One region of the Paenibacillus sp. FSL P4-0127 genome, then DNA from elsewhere that is predicted to be linked to it. Evidence: riboswitches for the same ligand, from Rfam matches in the RefSeq annotation. Region 1 holds a riboswitch; each other region holds the start of a gene.
What was found. A riboswitch is a leader RNA that binds a small molecule or an ion and turns the genes downstream of it on or off. The one in region 1 is predicted to bind cyclic di-GMP.

Region 1 (5,207 bases):
GGCCAAACGCCTGCTGTCGAATAGCGACGCGCCAATCCATGAAATCGCTTCCCGCGTCGGGTATGGGAATGACAAGTATTTTTCCATGCTGTTCAAAAAAGTGACCGGCCAATCGCCCAGCGCCTACCGGGACGCGAAAAAGCAAAAACGGGACGGGTGTTGAGCACCGGAAAAGTAAAAGCGCGATGAGCGTTCCGAGCGTTGAGCAGCGGAAGTGTGCGGTAAAACGCAGAATCGGAGTAGTCCACTAAACCGTAGCGACGGATTTGTCCGCTAAACCATCAAGTGGGGGCGCAGGATAAGCCGAAGAAAAGTTGTTCTCTTACGTTTGGCAGGGGATAGACGGGGATAAAGAAGAGACTAGAGCGGTATACGAACTGCTGCGAACTGCTACGAACTGCAAAAGTGCAGGCGATTTTCGTCGAAACTCCTCGAAACGGGGGGTTCAAATGCAAATGTGCAGTTCATATCCGGTCAGAAGAGACTTTTTTATCGAACGGCTGTAAATCAAATGCATTTTTGCATTTCGCTTGCTCGAAAATGGCGATTTGCGGAAAAATCAAATGCATTTTTGCATTTGGTCCCCTCCGTTCGCACGGTGCCAGCAAAAAAGCGCGAGCCGACAAAAGTAATGTCCCCCGGCTCTCCAGAAGCGGATTGGAACCCCTGCCAGGACAGCCTTTATTGGAATAAGTGAACGCCGTACACTGGCGCGCAGGCGTTTCTTATGCATCGTAAAACTCCTGAACGAGCTCCTGAATCGCCCCGCGGACAGTAATCTTGCTTACTGCAAACTCCTGCTCAAGCTGCTACTCGGAGGGGATTTCGTCCCCAGCAGGTAAACGCCGTGGAGAATCCGCTCCTTGATGATGTTTTTAATTTGCAAATATAACGGTCTATCTTTACGGGCAAACTCACGCCCCTGTTTCCCTACCTTTCCACATCCCCGGGGAGGATTGCTCTATCCCCCGGTGGATTTCCGCCTCCGCCGCCATCGGGGTGTCGCCCGGCACGGTATGCGCCAGCATCCCCGCTGCGGCCGAAAACCGGATGGTTTGCTCAGGGACGAAGCCCTCGTGGATGATCCTGCTGGCGAAGCCCTCCAGCTCGCCGTGGATGATCCCGCTGGCGAAAGCGTCTCCCGTCCCTATTCTATTTTTCCGTCCACGACGTCGATCTTTTCTCCGGTCCCCCGTTTAAGATGGCGGAGAACGAATCTTTCTTTCACTTTACTCGCCTCTTTTAGATAAACGTTATAATGTTTAATGGCGAATCGATATGTTCATTAGAAAGTGCGTCGTGAATATTCACGACGCACTTTCTATTTTTACTTTATTGTCAGTTCGTATAAATGTTTTTTTCCTTCATAAGTAAATTGAATTTCCCCGCTATCGAATTCGAAATCCCTAAGTATCTCTTTCTGACCGGTTTTGGTGTTATAGACAAATGCTTCATTGGTGTAACTCCCATCCGGATTGCCTGGCGTAGTGTAAACGCCCACGTACAAACCTTCCGAATTATCTACTGTATAATGATAAAATCTGCCTCCAGAGGCATGAAATTCTTCGATGACCTTGTTGCTGCTTGGATCATTAACATTCATTGCCCATAATTGTTGTCTTAGAGGCTGCGAACCACCACGAAAATCGGAAACGGTATGATATAAAATCGTATCGTTTACGGCAAATAAGTCATCAACTACGACATCGGCTTCGCCATCTTTAAGGGGTAGGGTTAGAAGTTTCGTCGATGTGTTGATATCCAGCGTATTATCTTTTGCATTACTTAGATATATACTAAAAGGCTCGGTAGGATAGTACTCTGGATAACTTTCCGTTTCAGGACGCTGCTCTAGCGTTGGCGCAGGAATCCAAACCATTCCTTTGGGTGTTTTAACGGCAAAGGTATATTTCTCCGCATTTTCGTCTTTTACTGCCACCTTATAAATCTCGCCATCGACATCAAGACTGATTGTTTTTTGAGATCCCTTACTATTATCAGTTGCAGGGCTGGTTTCATTTTTCGTTTGAGTAACTTCTGTTTTTGTTTTTTCCGTGGAAGCAGGCGCGCTTGTTATATTCCCGCAAGCCGATAGAATCACCGAACAAATCATGAAACCTATTACAAACTGGAGTGCCTTTTTGTTCAATACATTTGAGCTCCTTTAACCAAAATTTCATGCGCTTCTTTTATTGTATAACAATATTGCACTAATTCTGTGTCATTTCTGCTATTTAATGTTTGAAATTATTTAACAATTGGAAAAGAGGAGTACTTTTGTCTTTTTAAACGATAATATCCGAAAAAATATAGTATGGAAGCTCGGATCATCTATACTGTGACTTTTTTATCTATTACATTGTTGACAAGTGCTTTTTTTTGAAATATATTGAAATTGTTTGATAGGATATTAGTAATATTTTACTACATCCAGGTCTTTTTAACTATAATCGAATATTCGGCACACTAATCGAAAGATTAGGTCGCAAAGCCTTGGAGTCTAACAATTCGAAAAGCGAATTAATGACCGTCCGGCTGCATAACAATGAATACTATTGTTTATGCAGCCTTTTTTATTTTCCCCTCGTTCTCAACGGATTTTTCCGTGAGATATATAAAATACCCAAAGCAAGGAGGGTAGAAAATTAGTGCCTGAAAGGGAGGAATTCTATGAAAAAATGAGGAGGAACCAATGAAACGCGGGTTAAAAATAATATTGTCCTGGATTTGCATGTTTTCGCTTTTTGCCAGTCCCCTGTCCGTCTTCGGCGCAAGTTCGGGGGACCCCGTCTGGCCGAATCCCGGAGCCATTCAATTGAGCAAAACCGCCCAACCTACAGGGAGCCCTGGCGAGTGGGAAATTACGCTCAAGGCTGAAGGAAAAAACGTCCGGACCAGCTCGGACATCGTGCTGGTCATCGATAAGTCGGGGAGCATGGACCAGCGAAGTGGATGGTTTACACCATCGAAGATGGATAACGCTAAAGATGCCGCAAAGAAATTTGTGGATAATTTGCTGTTACCAAACTCTTCCACCCAAATCGCTGTGGTCTCATTTAATAAATCCTCTACCCTTATCTCAGGTTTTAAAGGTGCTGGCAATAAGAACGCTTTGAAAAATGCCATAGAAGGTATTGAACCGACCGGCGGAACGAATATCCAGGCGGGCTTGAAGAAAGCTAGCGACCTGTTGGCGAACAGTATCGCGCAAAACAAAATAATCGTGTTGTTAAGCGACGGTGAACCAACATTCAGCTTCAAGGGAACACATGCTGAAGGATTCAACTGGCCTAACAGCAGCAACAACTTTTCGATTACGAGTTTTGATTACGGAAAAACCCTTGGGACAGGTGCAGATTTTACTTTTAAAAACTATGATTGTAATATCTTTGGTTTTAACTGTAAAAACGACACCTACAACATCAACAATTATCAAGTCAAGGATAACGGCATCGGTACCATTTCCGAAGCAAAAATCGCCAAAGATGCAGGGCTCAAGATCTTTTCGGTAGGCTTGGAAGTTTCAAACAACAGCAACGCGATAAATGTGTTAAAAGACATTCAAAGCGAAGGCTACTTCCCTGCCAACAGCGATGAATTGAACACGATTTTCCGCGAAATGGCCGGAAAGATTTCCTATGCGGCTCAAAATGCCAAAGTCGTTGATCCGATGGGAGACATGTTCAATCTCAAGAAACAAGGCGCACAAGTCAGTCCTCAGGATTATTCCGCATCGCAAGGTACGGTAACTTGGAACGCTGCAACCGAGACATTTACTTGGGACGTCGGCAATATCGCCGAAGGTGAACCTGCTTCATTAACTTACAAAGTGGTCTTGGACCAATCCAAAAACCCCGTTTCTAATGTCCTCTATCCTACGAACGGCAAAACGACAATCGAATATACGAATGTTACGGGCGAGAAAGTTTCGAAGGATTTTGAGGTGCCGAAAGTAAGCATCGGCAACGGTTCCATCCTCATGAAGGGCTATAAAGTCAATGCGAGCGGCAAGCCTGTCAATGCCGAAGGCGTTGAAGTGGAAGGACCGGAATTCGCGGAATTGCTTTATAGCGAGTATTACAAGGATCAAAACGGGAATGAGGCTTTGCCGATCGGGGCTGCGGAATATTCCGTATCGGCCAAAAACATTGCCGGGTATCAGTTGAAGGTAGGAGAAAATCCTGTTAGCATCCGGCTTACCGCTACCAATCCGACACCGACAGTTTGGTTTGGTTATGAGGAAGCGGTTGAACGGACAGTTACCGTTCATTATTTGGAGCAGGGAACAGAAAAGGAACTCGCTCAATCAACTACGGTAAAAGGTGTCGCTGGGCAAAAAGTAACTCTAACGGCTGTCGAAATTCCGGGCTACACTCCGGAAAACAAAACTGCCGAGTACGTGGTTAAAGCCGAAGGCAGTAACGAGTACACCTTCTACTACGTCGCTAATAAGCAAAGCGTAGAAGTACAGTACCTCGAGCAAGGCACCAACAAGAAACTCGCTGACCCAACTACGGTTGAAGGCGTGACCGGGCAAACACTCGAGCTCAAAGCGATCGGCATCCCGGGCTACACCCCGGTGGAGCCAAGCTTCAACTATAAGCTTGGCGTGGAGAATGCTCCGCATATCTTCTACTACACACCGAGCGAACAAACCGTTACAGTGAAGTTCGTGGATAAGGAATTGGGGAATGAACTGATCGAACCTCGCACTGTGACGGGACACACCGGCAAAACCGTAACTCTCGAAGCAGCCGAAATTCCGGGCTACACTCCGGAAAACAAAACTGCCGAGTACGTGGTTAAAGCCGAAGGCAGTAACGAGTACACCTTCTACTACGTCGCCCATAAGCAAAGCGTAGAAGTGCAGTACCTCGAGCAAGGCACCAACAAGAAACTCGCTGACCCAACTACGGTTGAAGGCGTGACCGGGCAAACGCTCGAGCTCAAAGCGATCGGCATCCCGGGCTACACCCCGGTGGAGCCAAGCTTCAACTATGAGCTTGGCGTGGAGAATGCTCCGCATATCTTCTACTACACAGCCAATGCCACCGAACCGGATGACAGCAGGACTCTGACCGTCAGATACGTGGATCAACAGACAGGTAAAGACTTGCTCAATCCAACTGAGCGTTCGGGCAAAGTAGGCGAAAAAATTACCCTGACGGCCGAAAATTACACAGACACCGTTACGGGGGCGGTTTACA
Region 2 (5,207 bases), 2.0 Mb from region 1:
CTATTACCCGGTTTACTCCGGAGTTCCTTGCGTCACCCCATGGACATAAGTTTGCCAAGGGGTATCCAGCGCTCCTTGCCCGGGGTTATAGGTAAAGAAGTACTCGACGGTATCCCCCTGTTTCAGATTATTGACCGCATAGGTATAGTTGCCGTTCCCCGCCCCGGTCATGGCCACGTTCAGCTGTACGCCGTTATTGACCTTGTAGTGCAAGTCGGCGAAGGTTGCGCCGTTTACATAGAACAATAAGTCATCGCCTGTTTTCTTCAGGCCCTTCACCTCATCGCCGATGACGATCGTGGAAGGGGCGCCGGTTCTTCAGGATTCTGCTGGCCGCCGCCGTTGTCTTTGTAAACACGCACATAATCTACTTGCAACGTTGCCGGGATATCGCCGGGATTCGGAGTCACACCGCCGTCAAAGTTCCCGCCGATCGCCAGATTCATAATCAGGTAGAACGGCTGGTCGAAAGGGGCGTTCGGATTGTTCGGCGCAGCTGCGGAATACCATTGATCCCTGTTAGCTTTAAAGAAGAACTTGCCGTCGACATACCATTTAATGTTGTCCTCTTCCCAGACTACGGAATATACGTGAAAATCATTGGCGATGGTTTGCCCTTCCGGGAAATGATATTCGCCGGAGACATGGGTATTCGCCGGCCATTGTCCGCCAAAGTGGATAGCGCCGCTGGACGTGCCGGGCAACCGTCCTCTCGCTTCCATCACATCAATTTCGCCGGATGCGGCCCACGAACCGTAGACATTATCTTGCGGAAGCATCCAGAAGGCCGGCCAGATGCCATTTCCTGCAGGCAGCTTGGCGCGAAAATCCACTCTGCCGTATTTGAGCGAAAAATGATCTTTGGTATTGATTTTCCCGGAGGAGTATTGTGCATACCGGCTAGGATCCTGCGGGAAGGATTTGGGCTCGTTTAAGGCCCGGATGTTTAACTTTCCGTCCTGGATAAATACATTTTGCGTACTGTTTGTATAGTGCTGCAGTTCCGCATTGCCCCAACCCCAGGTACCGGGATCGTCATTGAGATAGTAACCCAGTTCATAGTTCCATTTGCTCGTATCCAGCTTATTTTCGCTAAATTCATCCTGCCAGATGAGCTCCATGCCCTCAATGGCCGGGTTGCTTGGCGTTCCGACAGAAATATCCTCGCCATCGGTTACATCCGGACGGGGAGCGTTCGGGTTTCCGATAAAGGTGTAGTAGACGAAATTATCACCGACATTTCCGCCCGCCTGCCCGTTTAATGGATAGCCGATGCGGATCTGCAGATCTTCCTGGATGGGCTGGAACCATAGCCCGTAGATGTGGTCGACCCAATACCCCCACTGATTGGCGGCGGACATGTTATTGTAACCGTTGGCGGAGTATACAAATCCGCTCTGACCGGAATCCCCTAAATTGACCCATTGCCCACCCATGTTAATCTGGTATACGAAATTTCCAAGCTCATCGGCTACCGGCGCGTTTCCATCAATCTTAGGCAGCGGCACACCGATCGCACCGCTTTCATTGGCCGTGAAGGTCGTTCCGTCGTAGGGAGTAATGACATAAGAATTTCTTACGGGTTCATTAAAGATAATGGTATAAATGACGTTAACCAAAGAGGTTTTCGATTCTAATTTGACGTTGATCGACTCCGTGACGTTAAACCAGTAGCCGCCGCCTCCATCGGTGAAATGGCCGAAGTTTTTATCGTAGATCCAGCCGCTGGCCGCATTGTTGTCAATATCGATCCATGCACTGCTGTTTACAGGTTTTACGTACACTTTCAAATCATCGGCCACAGCTGCAAAGGGGATTGCCGGATCATTGTTGAAAACCGGATAGGTAAAGCCGGCGCCGCCCGTAGTATCCGCCGTAATTTGCGGCCCTTGTGTAGGCGTCATCGCCGTAATGGTGGTTTTGTTGATGTTTTGAAACACAAGAGTGTAATCCAGCGTAACCCCATTCGCTTTGGAGTACAGTTGAATTTCGGTTGTCGCGGAAAGAGTGAACCAATAACCGTTAAAGCCGCTGTCGCTCCAGTGGCCCCAGTTTTGGTTGTAGACAAAGCTGCCGGCACTGTCAATATCGACCCAACTGCCGCCCACTTTCACATTAACGCCCAAGTCTTGGATCACATCATTCCAGGTGGCGGAGCCTCCATTGAATTTAGGCATCACAAATCCGTAACTGGCTTGTCCAACCCCTGATTTTGTGATGACAGGTCCGTCCGCCGCTGAAAAATAATCCATAGAGGTGATAGTGGCCGTTCCCGCTCCTTCAGCGGCCTGAACCGGCGAAGTTGATAGCAGGCTGACGCTGGCCATCATAACTAGCGCCAGGAACAAACTGAAAACTTTTTGCTTCATAAATACCCTCCCTTAATCAATAGTGGATTCTCCTATCCCATACACGGTCAGGAAAATACTAACATTATAGTACATTTTTATTCTATCGAATGTGATCACCGGATGAACAGGTGCTATTTTTTTGGTGGGGTCCTATTTTTTCGGGTGAGTTCGAGTGAGTTCGGGGGAGGAATGATAGTTCGACAAAATTCCAAATTTTCTCTTGATGGTATTCCATATATTTGATATGATAGATTCACAAAAGCTGATCACGATAACGGCAAACTTGTCGAAAGATAAGGACGCAAAGCTACAGGGCCTTCTTGACGAACGTCAATGGCAGCCAGCTACCGAACGAAGATGCTTTTTTGTTTTTTTGGAGAAGATGTATCAGTATCTGTGAAACTCTATTACGAAAATAGCAAACTTGTCGAAAGACAGGGACGCAAAGCCACAGGGCCTTCTTGACGAAACGTCAATGGCAGCCTGGCCGCCGAAGGGAGTTTGCAGTATGCGCAACATTGTGTTCGCTATTGTAGGGCTTTTTGCGTTATTGATGTGGGCTCCGGATGTACAAGCTGCCCCGTCCGAAGATTGGTTGGGTTTGGAGCAGTTGGACCGTGGCGCCGTCGTCATTCGTTATGATGCGGAAGCCGGGGCCAAAACGAAGCTCATGATCGCAAAAGGTAATGACAAATATACCTATGTCCTTTCGCCGGATAAGCGGCAGGAAGTATTTCCGCTCCAGATGGGCAATGGTGAATATAAGGTTACCGTTCTGGAACAAGTCAGCGGTACCAAATACAAAATCGTTCAGGAAGCGGCCGTTACACTTCAACTTGCGGATGACAGCAAAGTGTTTTTGAACTCTGTGCAAAATGTCGATTGGAGCGATAGGGATCAGGCAGCCCAGCTTGCGAAGAAGCTTGCCCAATCCGCTCCGTCCGACGAGAAGAAAGTGCACGCTATTTATGAATATATTGTCGGTACGATCCGGTACGATCATACTCTGGCAGCCAGCGAATTGACGGACTACCTTCCCGATAGCAACCGCACGTTGGCAGGGCGGAAAGGGATGTGTTACGACTATGCCTCCTTGTTCGCTTCCATGTTGCGGAGTATCGGAATTCCGGCCAAGCTTGTTATGGGAACTTCGGAATACGTTGATGTTTACCACGCTTGGAATGAAGTTTATTTGAACGGACAATGGGTAACCATTGATACAACTGTCGATGCGGGCTGGAAGAGCAGTGAGACAGGGGTCAACATGATTAAAGACGCCTCGCGTTATTCCCCGGTGAAATACTATTGATTTTTACGAAATAAACATAGGCTTTGGACGATATGTCCAAGGCTTATTTGGCGTTGTTGAGAAATTGTATAGTATTGGCATATATAATGGCGGAAGCCCATTTGGTTCTGAAGAAAATACAGGCACAATTCATCGTGCGCCAATAAAGATCAGCGGAGGTGATGGACTGAAAATTACCCTATCGACATGTTGTCCGATGGATGCATGGCCCGAATTGCGCACGGAAGGCGGATCGGAACCGAATATAATGAGGGTGATGTAGAGACAGAGGGAGAGATTATGAGGAAAAAGGTTTGTGGAATCGTTGTGGCATTGCTGTTGCTGATGCAGACGCTGTATGGCGCATCCGTTTGGACGGCGAACGCAGCGGCCGGCGTGCAAGAATCAACGGGCAGCGCGCAAGAATCCGTGACGGATAGCGTATATGACCGGCCGGCGCCAGTCGCCAGGCCAGTCGCCAGTGCGGAGAGTATTTTAACCAAAGTCGTGTTAACCGATTTAAACGGTACCGTGATTGATGCGGTGTATAATCCCGATAGCAGTTTGGACGTCGGCGCGGCCGTCAACCTCAGCTATGAATGGGAGCTTCCAAACGGACACGGCTACAAGAATGGAGATACATTCAGCTTCGAGCTGCCGCGGCAGTTTGAAATTTTTACGGATATTGATGCCCCGCTTCTTGCCGATCAAGGGAAAGTCGGCCGGTTTACGGTCGATCTGAACGGGAAAGTTGTGATGACCTTCAATGATTACGTGGAGAGTCATTCCAACATCGCCGGCAAGCTGGAAATTCGTACGGAATTTAAGAAGGAAGTCCTTAAAGGCAGTACGGAAGTCGTTATTGCCATTCCAGTAAAAAGCGGAGTGCAGACCGCTATCGTGAATCTGAAGCCGAAGGGCGGAAAGCTGATCGAAAAGCAAGGGAAAGCGATCGGCAAAGATCGGATCGATTGGACGGTTCAAGTTAACAAGTCGCTGGAAAAAATCAAGCACGCGGTGATCACTGACGCACTGCCTGAAGGTTTGGAGCTTATTGCTGACTCTGTGGAGGTTTACCGTTTGCAAGTTAACGGTGACGGATCGGCGGCCCTTGGCGACAAGGTAGATTCCGGCAAATATAAGGTCGAAACGAACGGTGGCGCGAAACTGGAGCTTGCGTTCCAGGATGAGACGATCGGCAAGGCTTATGAGATTCGCTTTTCGACGAAGCTTACCGGTGAGCAGTCGCGCTTTGAAAACACCGCTGTCTTGTCCGGCGACGGAACGGAAGATGCCAAATCGACCGCTACGGTAACGGTAAACCGCGGCCAATTTTTGGATAAATCGTTTAGCGTGGATAACAGCACCGGAATCATCACTTGGACTGTGAAATACAATTTCAATGAAAAGAAGATTCCAAAAGAGAAAGCGGTCATCACGGATGAATTCAGCGAAATTCATACATGGATTGCCGATTCGCTGAAGGTGTACAACGGGGATTCGAAGGCTGATAAAGATCTGGTTGCCAAGGATGAATACACCGCCGAATCGGCGGGTAAGAACGGATT
Region 3 (5,207 bases), on a different contig from region 1:
CCGGCTTACGGAGATGTAAGCTACGAGCAAGTCGCGGTGTACGCGTAAGCGAAGGCTCCGCATTAACATCAAGCGAGCTATCACTTGCGACAGAATCACCCTCTGGCAACAGCCGCCTTTTTAGAATGTGTCGGATTAATCTCTTGTTAATGCGCAGACTCACTCCCATTTGGACGCGTGTCGTTTTTTTCGTAGCCGCTGCGAACTGTCGCTGCGCATATTCAACTGGAGACTGAGAGGTCTTCTTGTCATTCTCAACCTGCCGTTTGACACGACCGCTTGAACGCTTTACACGAGGCAACACGTTCAGGAATCTATCCAAACGTTTGATGTCTTTCACAACATCTCTCGTTTTAATCTCTTTCATAGTCCCAATCAACTCCCAATGTTGGCAGCCATTCAGCGGGTTTGTTCGGCCAGCCGTTTGAACGTTCTCTCGTGACTTCGGCAATATTCGGGGTAACGAAGACGAATCGCTTCAAAAAAGTAGGGGGTATAGCTGCAATCAAATAATTCATGGGGAGTGGAGTGATGTTCGCCCCCCGCTTCGGTCCAGCCATTCCACAAATTAAAGGCGAGCCGGCATACCCGAGTGGAACTGCCGGTTTGCCAAGGGGCCGAAAGGCCTTCGGGCTTAATGCCGCCATTAGCAAAATCATACAAATCACGGATATGACTTCTGGTTTCTCGGGAAATGCCCAATGTATAGAACAATGCTCGGTGATAGCCGTCGTTGCATTTCCTTTCATCCATCATCTGAACATAAAACCTCTCGTGTTCATCATCTCGAAACCGAACCTGTTGCATCGTCACATACCCCTTTCGTATAGAATGCAGCGGCTGGTTGCAACCAGCCGCTGTCTGAACATGGTCCTCTATATAACCGTTCATTTTGGCAGGAAAATCGGACCCTCCCACGAAACGATTACATGTTTTTGAGCAAGGATTCCATTTGTTTCAAGCCCCGTTGAATCGATTTACGAACCGCCCGCTCATCGACATGCTCGGCTCTGGCAATATCGACTTTGCTCATATCCAAGAAATAATGGGCGTAAATCCGCCTGGCAGATTTCTCCGGCAAAAGGCACATTGCTTCATAAAGTTGCTGCCTTGAAAGTTTGCGCTCGTAATACTCCTCCGGTGAAATCGAAAGAAATAAAACATGCTGCTCAATCCCATCGTTGCGATCAAGCGAATAATAGGCCCGATGGCGATATGTTCGAAGTCTGTAAGCACCTTCTTCCAAGTCGAATCGCCGCATTTCGTGGGCAACTTCTTCATCTACATCAACCCATACATCCGACTTTATAAAAGGATACATATCCCGCAAATTCATCTTTTTCATTCATGTCCCTCCATTTTGGTTTGTTGGCAAACCAAAACAGAGGGGGGAGAACGACAGCCAACGCTACCTTTTGTGCCTTTGTATAACAGCTGTAGAAAACAAAAAGGACCTTGCCGGAGAGCGCGTCCACGCTCGATTGCGACTAGGTCCGATTGTGAAATTGAATTATATTCTTGCCGATATTTTCGCCGATTGCAGTTATGAGCAATAAGCATACATCGCCTTCACCCTCTTTCTCACCTGGCAACACCGTGTGAGAAATTAAGCGGGCTATGATGCATGGCGCTGCCCTTGTGCCGTTCAACTCCTTGGCATCTGATATTTAGCCGACAACTGCATTAGCAATATAGAAAAGCGCCGTACTTCCTTCCGCTGGGCATCAGGGAAAGAAACGACGCTTGTAAAAAAGTAATCACTGATTTTTCTTGTTGCTACCGTGGCACTGTCTGTCCACATTATCAACATAACACGAAACATGTGCATATGGCGTGCATAGTTAGTGCATAAAAAGGGCAAAACCAGTGCAGCATTCGGAACATGTTCCATGCGGCGCCGGCACTCCGACCCTCAAAGTTGAATACGGGGGTCAAATCTATGTGCAATGCGTCTTCTGAATTCATTCAATCTGCTTGAGACGACTCCAAATCCAGCAAAAACGCCCTATCTTTAATTTTCATGTAAATTTTGCGTAAAATTCGCTTCCGATGATAAAAGTACGCGCGGCGGGAAAGTGCCAGACGACTTATGGCATCTGAGGACGCAATATTATCAATATATCTCAATCGAACAAATAAGCCTTCTTCCGAGGTAAGCGACGTAAGAGCGTAGTCGATAAGACTGATTCTGGATAGCAATAATGGAATTTCATGTTCAGTGATCTGTATGCGTCGAATGACCGTTCGTAATACCGTTTCCTGTTTTCTGCCTCTGCTATGAGCCGCAACCATATGAAGGGTGCGCGTCAATTCTGGGATGTGAGCGAGTTCGGATTGAACATACTTCAATCTCGCTTTCCAGTCGTTATAGGACTTCAGCCACGATTCAACCTTTTCAAAGGGAACAGGGGCCAGATCTGCGACATCAGACACCCCTCCTTGCTGTGCATGCTTTCTTAACGTATTCCTCCGCCTGTTTGGCCCATCAATCGACTTCGTTGTACATTGTTCACGCTCCATTTCCATCGTCATCTACCCTTCTTTTCTAGATTCGCCAAAGTTGACAAGGCTATTTTCATAGTCTTCCTTTCCCTTTTTGCGACGCTCACCCCCGGTCGTATTTTCCTAAAAATCTCCCTCTTCATCAACCATTTTACCTATAAAGCGCTTAAAAATGGAGGGTGAAATTTTCATCAACACGATCAGCTCATAAAGTGTCGAATAAACACAAATTAACTCGAATTAAATACAAATTGCTAACACAAGGTTCGATCTTGACGATCGTACAAGCCTCTTCGTTTCGCTTTCTCGGCTGCTTCATGAATGGAACTGACATTGAACTTTCGAATGATGTTACGAATGTGCGATTTCATAGTGTTCTCTGTAACGCCTAATAACTCTCTAATTACCGGCTGTTTATAGCCCCACCCGATCAACTGCAAGATCTCTTTTTCAGTGGGGGTCAGCATGCAGTGTAATTCTTTACGCTTATCAAGCCCAATTTCATTACGGATTATGGATGCAGCATCTGCATGAAGGGAAGCCTGTCCCCGATAGGCTTCTCTGACGGCGTGCACGACATCCACATAGTTGATCTTGGTAATATAATTGATTGCTCCGGCCAACACAGCTTCCACAATGATTTCAGGCTCGCAGAGGGAGGTCAAGATGATGATTGGCATCAATTTTATTTTTAGAACTTCGGAAATTGTATGGAGTCCGTCCTGCCCCGATGAATGTAACACCGGATCAAGAATCATCACATCTAAATCCAATTGCTCACTCGCTCGAATGGCCGACTCCTTGTTTGTTGCAATATGAAATAGATTCATATCCGTCTCCGCATTGATCATTTCCGTCATCCGATGCTGCCAAATGGGGTCGCTGTCCACCAGCAGTACTTGTATCTTGCCTTCATTCCAACGCACGACTTCATCAACTTCTACGGGCATAACTTGCACGCTCCTCCATCTTATCATCACCTCGTTGATTGTTCTGGGAACACAAAAAAGACACGCCCCCGAAAGGCCGTGCCTTTAACTGACAGCATTAGCGAGGGTAACCCGGCGATCATTGCACGCAGGCAGAAGACCCGTGGCTTTGCGTCCCAGTCTTTCGAACTGGTTTGCCTTTTTCCTATGTCGCTTTATGATATATCGGGACAACTGATCAGATAGTCATGCATGCCCGTTAGGATGAAACCCAATCGCTACTGGATGATCCTGCTATTACCGCTTCAGTTGCCTCTCTTTCGTAGCAAATCGAGCTTTGGCAGGATTAACTTTATAGCTTACTAAGGTCGGGATGGACAGCATCGTCGGCATCCGTAGAGAGCGAGAGTTCTTCCCATTTGGCCAGTTCTGCGAGCTTCAACTCGTCAGCTTGCCGGATCATGTTCACGGCATCGCTGCCCAAAGCGAGCCATTGCGGCGGCTCTTCCATGTCGGCCACTTGAAGAATGATCTTCGCAGCCTTCTTGGGGTCCCCGATGGGACGTCTCCCCGTCCTGGCCGCGTCGCTGAAGATATTCAGCAGTATGCCGACTGTCTCTTGATACGCTTCGCCAGGCGGAATGATCTTCATCGAGGATCCTGCCCAGTCGGTACGGAAACCGCCGGGTTCAATCAAAGTTACTTTCACCCCGAAAGGCTTGGTCTCTGCGGCAAGCACGCCGGAAAATCCTTCGACGCCATGCTTGGCGGCCGTGTATGCGGCGAGTCCCGGTCCTGCCGGGCGGCGTCCGCCGATCGTGGAGAATTGAATGAACCGCCCGCTCTTTTGCTTTCGGAAGACCGGAACCGCCGCGCGGCTAACATGGACGACACCGAACAGATTGGTCTCGATCTGGGCGCGGAACTGTTCCGACGGCGTTTCCTCAATCGATCCGAGATCGGCGTATCCGGCGTTGTTCACGACAACATCGATTCGACCGAATTTCTCTACGGCTTGCGCAATGGCCTGTTTGGCTTCGTTCTCATCGGTAACATCCAGTCGAACGGCATAGGCGCGTCCTTCGCTTGCGGATACCAGTTCTCGCAACGTCTCCGGATTTCGCGCCGTTGCCACCACCAGATCGCCCCGTTCAAGCGCGGCTTCAGCAATGGCGCGGCCAAATCCGCGCGAGGCTCCTGTAATAAACCATACTTTTGCAGGCATAACTTTCGCCCTCCTTATTGAATGAACGTTTAATTAATTACTTCCTCATTAAACCACACGCCAAATCCGGTTGTCAAATGAACGTTTATTCAAGTATAATGATCCCATGATGAAAAGAGATCCCGAATCCAAAAAACGACAGCTTCTTGACGCCGCCTTGAAGGAATTCGCCGCTCGCGGCCTGGCCGGAAGCCGGGTCGATCAAATTGCCGAGCGAGCCGGGTGCAGTGCAGGACTGGTATATACCTATTTTGGCAGCAAGGACGAATTGTTCGACGCTGTGTTGCATTTTATTGTCAACGAGACTATAACCAATATTCCCATTATTCCAGAAGACCTGCCCGAGTATGCAGGAAAGCTATTCGATGCGAGCGTGCAGCATCCTGAAGTCGCTCGTGTAATCATGTGGCACCGACTCGAACGAGGCGGGACCGATCAACTGATCCCCGGAAGCATCGAGGCCGCTCGTCATAAAATCGATGTCATTCGAGCCGCTCAAGAGGACGGAAGGCTTTCATCCCGGTTTGACGCGGAACAATTGATGATACTTG
Region 4 (5,207 bases), 790 kb from region 1:
GTAAAGCCATCCATTTTTTCTTCATGCTTTTAGAGCACTCCCTCCTTATCTCAAATGTGTTCATTTATAATATCTTAATTTTTTTCCAATTCCCTCCTCGTCCGGTTTATGTAATTGGGCGACGCTTTCATCTTAATTCGTCGTTCTGAACAAATTCTCAACAAATTATAAAAAAATTCAACAAAAATTATGATTATTTTAATAGCTCCCGCAGTTCTATTGTGAAAGTTGTCTGATCCCCTGCTTCAAAACCCAACGTATAAAACGCAAAGAAATTTTTTTTCTTTACGGCCTCCACCAGCCAGTGGCAAAAATCGCTAACTTCGTCGGTTTCCCGGCTTCGGCCGTCCCGATAGACTACCTGGGGGTAAACGAACCTCAGCTTGACCTCGCCGCGCCACTCAAAACGAAAAAAATTTCTGCCCTTCCGGCGTTGCAGCGAAAAATGATAGTCCCGCTCCCGCTCTTGCAATAGATAAAACTGACCGTTGCAAAAAAATACAGGGCCATGCCGCGTGGCTACGATCCCTACCCGGTTCCCCCGGTAATCCATATAGAAACCCCTGCTCCGTTTCCTTTTATCTTGTTTCGTCAATTCGATCTCCGTAAGCGAGGGCAGTTCCACCCCCCGTGAATCGTCCCTGAAATGGCCGACTACATTCATCTCCAAAAAACTCCCTTAATTGCGAACGTTGCGAAAAGGCCGCAGAAAATTCGACTGAAATGGTTCATTCGGAGTATACGCGCAAGATCTATACAAATTCTGAACAAAAAAACCGGCCAACGGCCGGTCAAGATGGCTTGTTCTATGATAAAAAAACGCCGGAAGCGGGCGGCTTAACGTGCCTGCCCCGCTTTCTCCGTAAATTGTCCATACCATTCCGTTATGTAGTGGCTGGGCTCCACGTTCAGTTCCTCCTTCAGTACGGCTGCGAGTTTGCGGTACTGACGGTGCACCATGGCAAAGTTCTGCTGCAGTGCGTATATTTTCATGAGGGCAAAATAAGGCGCCTCTTCCTGGGGATGAAGGGTGCGGATGTTGTGATAGTAAGCTCCCGCCTTCTCCCAAAGCTCTTGCCCGAGGTACCAATCGGCGATCGCCAGCGAAGTGTGAAGCCAAATGGCCTTGAGCCGCTGGCGCTCGCTTTCCGTCCACCAGTAATCGTATTCCTGCAGATAATCTCCGGTGTAGATTTTCATCGTCTCCAAATATGCGTCCAGCGAATCGCCGGACACGGGCGGCAGCGCAGCCAGCTTGGCCTCCCATTCGTCGATATCCAAGCGGACCTGATGGGTATTCAGGATGTAACCCTCCATCGTATTCACAATTTGAAAATGGTCTCCGTAAGGCTTAAGTGTTTTCCGAATATGGTACACGGACGTATATAATTGCGAGTTGACCTTGTCCGTCTCGTATTCCGGCCATAAGACATCGATCAAAGTAGACTTTCGGACCAACCTTCCCCGGTGCTGCAAGAGATAGAGAAACAACTCCTGCGCCTTCGTCGTGCGCCACTGCAGGAGGGTCGGCTGTCCATGCCGCGCCTCCACCTTTACCTGTTTGAACAAGCATATTTTGATATCCTGTTCGGAACCGGCGACTTGCTCCTGTCCCGCTTTCAGCCGCTCCTGAATCCGATCCACGGTTTTGGCCAGGCGCTCGGCTCTGATCGGCTTGAGCACATAATCCAGAGCGTTTAACTCAAAGGCTTTTATGGCATATTCATCATACGCCGTGACAAAAACGATATGTATCTCCGGTCTTGCTTCCAAAATCCGTTCCGCCAGTTCAATACCGTTGATTTCCGGCAGGCTGATGTCCAAAAACAGCACATCCACACGTTCTTGGAGAATTTCGCCCATCCCCTTGACGGGGTCGGTAAATTTCCCGACAACCTCCACGTCGGCAAGCTTCAGCAATAACCGTTCCATATAATTCAAGGCCAGTTGTTCATCATCCACAAGTATTACTCTCATAAGAGCCAGACTCCCCCGCTTGGATACTCTTCCCCTTTATAAGAAGATTAGCATATCCCGCCCAAACAAAGAAGCCTTGAACAGTCGTTCAAGGCTCTTTTTTTTCCTATTCGTCTTATTATTGAACTGGCTTAGTATAACTTGTCCGCCTTATATTTCGAAGCATCTTTGATCATTGTAAAAGCGGTCGTCGTTCCATTCCAGCCGGCATCGGCCGTCGTGTCGATAACCACCCAGCGTCCGTTTATATAAACTTCATTCCAGGCGTGATATGTTTTTACATAGTCGGAAGATCCCATCGCCAGCTTGGCCGGAACCCCAACGCTGCGCAGCATCCCCGCAAACAGGGAGGAAAAGCCGTAGCAGGTGTCCTTCTTGGCAGTCAAGGTACGCTCGATATTCGGCAGGTAATTCGATGTAGCGGTAAACGCCAGGCTGTCGTCGTATTTGATGGTGCGGATGATGTAATTATAAATGGCCTTCACTTTATCTTCATCGGCAGCCGCATCTTTCGTCAGCTCCGCCGCCTTCTTTGCCGCCAGACCGTCTATATTCCAATTCACATTTTGCGTCGAACTCAGATAGACCGGCGTCTCATCCTGCAAATCAAGCTTCACCGTATCCTTCTGCACAAGGCGGTACGTAGTCCCTTTAATCTGTTCCAACAGGCTGATCGTGTAATCCCCGTTGCCCATTTGCAGCGGGAACGTCTCTCCTTGGGCACCGTAGGTCAGATTATAGGTATACTTATTGTTCCTTTTCTCGATCACCAGCTTGGTCTTGACATTCAGCTTCACGTCGTAATAAATGGTCACCGCTCCCTGAGACAGGTTGTCCTTATTGAGCCAGCCCTCAAGTTCGGCCGCCCGCGCCCCTGTCCCGCCGAAACCGGCAAACAAAAGTACAAGGGTCAACGTTGCAAACATCAATTTACGCATAAAAAATAAAACCTCCTTCGGTAACTGGCTGCCAGTAAAAAATTTACAGGCCCTGTAGCTTTGCGTCCCTGCCTTTCGACAGGTTTGCCATTATCGTGTAAAGTTTTATGTCCTTCTCTATCTCTATCGGAAGCGTTGGCGTCATTTATTAGCCCAATAAGACGAAAAAATCTAAAATTTTTAATATTTTTTTGCGACTTTAGTCTCAGTTGATAGACGAACTTTGCAGACGGGGCCGTTCATTTCGCAAAAAGTAAAAATAATAAAAAAGTACCATAATCATCTCCAAAGCTGCGAGAATGAGATAGATATTACTGTACACACCGGAATTCGCAAACAGGTTTAACGGGTTCCAATGCACGCTGCCGCCTTGATCCACAGCCTTGCTGTAGACGCCGGCCGCCACCGCGCCGGAAAGAAAGTTCGACATCGACAACAGCCCCATGCCAACCCCGGTCTGTTCCTTGGCCAGCGTCCGCGATATCGTGCCTGTCAAGGCAATTTGCATAAACATCTGTCCGACGTTGCCAAGGATCAATAATATTGCAATGATGGGGACCGCCGCTCCCGCGAAGATCGAGATCAGGGTAAAGCAAACCAGCAGCAGCATGGACGCGCTGCAAAACACAAACGGGTTGCCCTTGGCATCCGCCAGCTTGCCTCCAGCTCTGCCCAGAACAGCCGACACCGCCGCCCCCGGAACCATAGCGAAGCCAATCCAGCCCGAGGCAAGCCCGTTGACATCCGCCAGCAGCTGCGGCGTCAAGAACGGGAGCGCGTAACCGATCCCCATCGCCAGTATGGCTATGAGCAGCCCCAGGGAATAACTTCTGTTGCGGAAAAGCTGCGGATCCACGAACGGGTGAGCCGCAGTCCGGTTGCGGATAAAAAACAACAAGAACAGGAGCAGGCTGCCCAGATAGAAGGTAATTCGGCCGTAAGTAACGCCCAGCAGCAGCAACGCAACCGCACCGCCCAGCAGACCGGCCCCCAGCCAATCGACTTTGGCGTATTTGGGCGCCTGCTCGCTTAAATAACGGCGGTAAAACGGCAAGGTGACAAGCATCAGCATCGGAATGCAAAACAGCCAACGCCAATCGACCAGACTGACGATTAGCGCCGAGACGACCGGTCCGATCGCCCCCCCGACAGCCAGTCCGGTTGCCGTGATGCCGAGCGCGTATCCGCGGCGTTCGGGCGGAAAGTGGCGGACGGGAATGATCATCGCCGCCGCCGGAATGACCGCCGCTCCCGCCGCCTGCAAAACCCGCCCGGCCAGCACCATCCAAAACGCCTGGGCGGCAAGCCCGGCGAGCGAGCCCAGACAAAACACGGCCAAGCCAAACGTGATTAAATTTTTGAACCTGAATACGTCGGCCAATTTCCCGTAGATGACCGATCCGATCGCATAGATCAGCATATAAATGGTGGATACCCAGCTGACCTGCGCCACGGATAATTGGAACTCGTTTTTAATTTCCGGCAGCACGATATTAAACATCGTAGCGCTCATCGACGAGAGCACCATCGTAAACGCCAAAATACGGATCAGCTTTTCGGCTGAATCGCCCTCTGCCTGCTTTCTCATAACAAATCATGCCCCCTCAAAAACCTTTGTTATGAGATATTTTATATTTGCATATTGATAATTAAAAATATATATTTAATTATAAAATCATATACTACAGTATATTAATAGAAAGGAACGAACGGTATGGAATTGCTGCAGCTGCAATATTTTCAGACGGTCGCCCGCTTGGAGCATATGACAAAAGCCGCGCAGGAGCTTCATATCGCCCAGCCCGCGCTGAGCAAAACGATCGCCCGCCTGGAACAGGATTTGGGCGTGCCGCTGTTTGACCGGCAGAGCCGGCAAATCCGGCTCAACCACTTCGGCAGAGCGTTTTTGAAAAAGGTGGATCTCGCGTTGAACGTGCTTGAGGAAGGTCGGAAGGAAGTCGCCGATCTGGCGGGAACCGAACGGGGAAGCATTCATCTGGCGACGAACAACCTGGGCCGGATTACTTCCGCTATAAGCGCCTACCGGACTGAGCATCCGGAAGTGAATTTCCGCATTTTGCAAACGCCGCCCGCTTCCATGGAGGAGTTGGTAAATTTGCTGGAAAACGGCGAGGTGGATCTGTGTTTTACCGCCGCTTCCATCGATCATCCGGATATCCGCGAGCAGCCGGTGCTGGACGCCGAGGTGTTTTTGGCGGTGCCGCCCGGCCATCCCTTGGAACGGCGCAGCAGCATCCGACTGGAGGAGGTGGCGGCCGAGCCTTTCATCGA

Region 2: linked by a shared signal. The riboswitch ahead of NYE74_RS04230 (transglutaminase-like domain-containing protein) and the one ahead of NYE74_RS13085 (S-layer homology domain-containing protein) in region 1 are both predicted to bind cyclic di-GMP.
Region 3: linked by a shared signal. The riboswitch ahead of NYE74_RS29165 (response regulator transcription factor) and the one ahead of NYE74_RS13085 (S-layer homology domain-containing protein) in region 1 are both predicted to bind cyclic di-GMP.
Region 4: linked by a shared signal. The riboswitch ahead of NYE74_RS16725 (transglutaminase-like domain-containing protein) and the one ahead of NYE74_RS13085 (S-layer homology domain-containing protein) in region 1 are both predicted to bind cyclic di-GMP.

Annotation. Positions count from the first base shown of each region.
Region 1 is NZ_JBBOWY010000001.1:2,910,939-2,916,145, reverse strand. Features, by position in the region: gene NYE74_RS13105 (AraC family transcriptional regulator) at 1-163, shown strand, start outside; partial or broken gene NYE74_RS13100 (GntR family transcriptional regulator) at 735-886, opposite strand; partial or broken gene NYE74_RS13095 (hypothetical protein) at 931-1,157, opposite strand; gene NYE74_RS13090 (hypothetical protein) at 1,328-2,149, opposite strand; cyclic di-GMP riboswitch class I at 2,451-2,543, shown strand; gene NYE74_RS13085 (S-layer homology domain-containing protein) at 2,816-5,207, shown strand, end outside.
Region 2 is NZ_JBBOWY010000001.1:958,555-963,761, forward strand. Features, by position in the region: gene NYE74_RS04220 (hypothetical protein) at 13-246, opposite strand; gene NYE74_RS04225 (glycoside hydrolase family 16 protein) at 276-2,369, opposite strand; cyclic di-GMP riboswitch class I at 2,618-2,703, shown strand; cyclic di-GMP riboswitch class I at 2,759-2,846, shown strand; gene NYE74_RS04230 (transglutaminase-like domain-containing protein) at 2,860-3,660, shown strand; gene NYE74_RS04235 (collagen binding domain-containing protein) at 3,940-5,207, shown strand, end outside.
Region 3 is NZ_JBBOWY010000002.1:594,567-599,773, reverse strand. Features, by position in the region: gene NYE74_RS29185 (C40 family peptidase) at 1-367, opposite strand, end outside; gene NYE74_RS29180 (DUF6075 family protein) at 400-807, opposite strand; gene NYE74_RS29175 (RNA polymerase sigma factor) at 926-1,345, opposite strand; gene NYE74_RS29170 (hypothetical protein) at 1,966-2,526, opposite strand; gene NYE74_RS29165 (response regulator transcription factor) at 2,757-3,452, opposite strand; cyclic di-GMP riboswitch class I at 3,555-3,640, opposite strand; gene NYE74_RS29160 (SDR family NAD(P)-dependent oxidoreductase) at 3,784-4,656, opposite strand; gene NYE74_RS29155 (TetR family transcriptional regulator) at 4,763-5,207, shown strand, end outside.
Region 4 is NZ_JBBOWY010000001.1:3,704,472-3,709,678, reverse strand. Features, by position in the region: gene NYE74_RS16740 (collagen binding domain-containing protein) at 1-25, opposite strand, end outside; gene NYE74_RS16735 (hypothetical protein) at 194-664, opposite strand; gene NYE74_RS16730 (response regulator) at 838-1,977, opposite strand; gene NYE74_RS16725 (transglutaminase-like domain-containing protein) at 2,109-2,915, opposite strand; cyclic di-GMP riboswitch class I at 2,932-3,014, opposite strand; gene NYE74_RS16720 (MFS transporter) at 3,121-4,503, opposite strand; gene NYE74_RS16715 (LysR family transcriptional regulator) at 4,630-5,207, shown strand, end outside.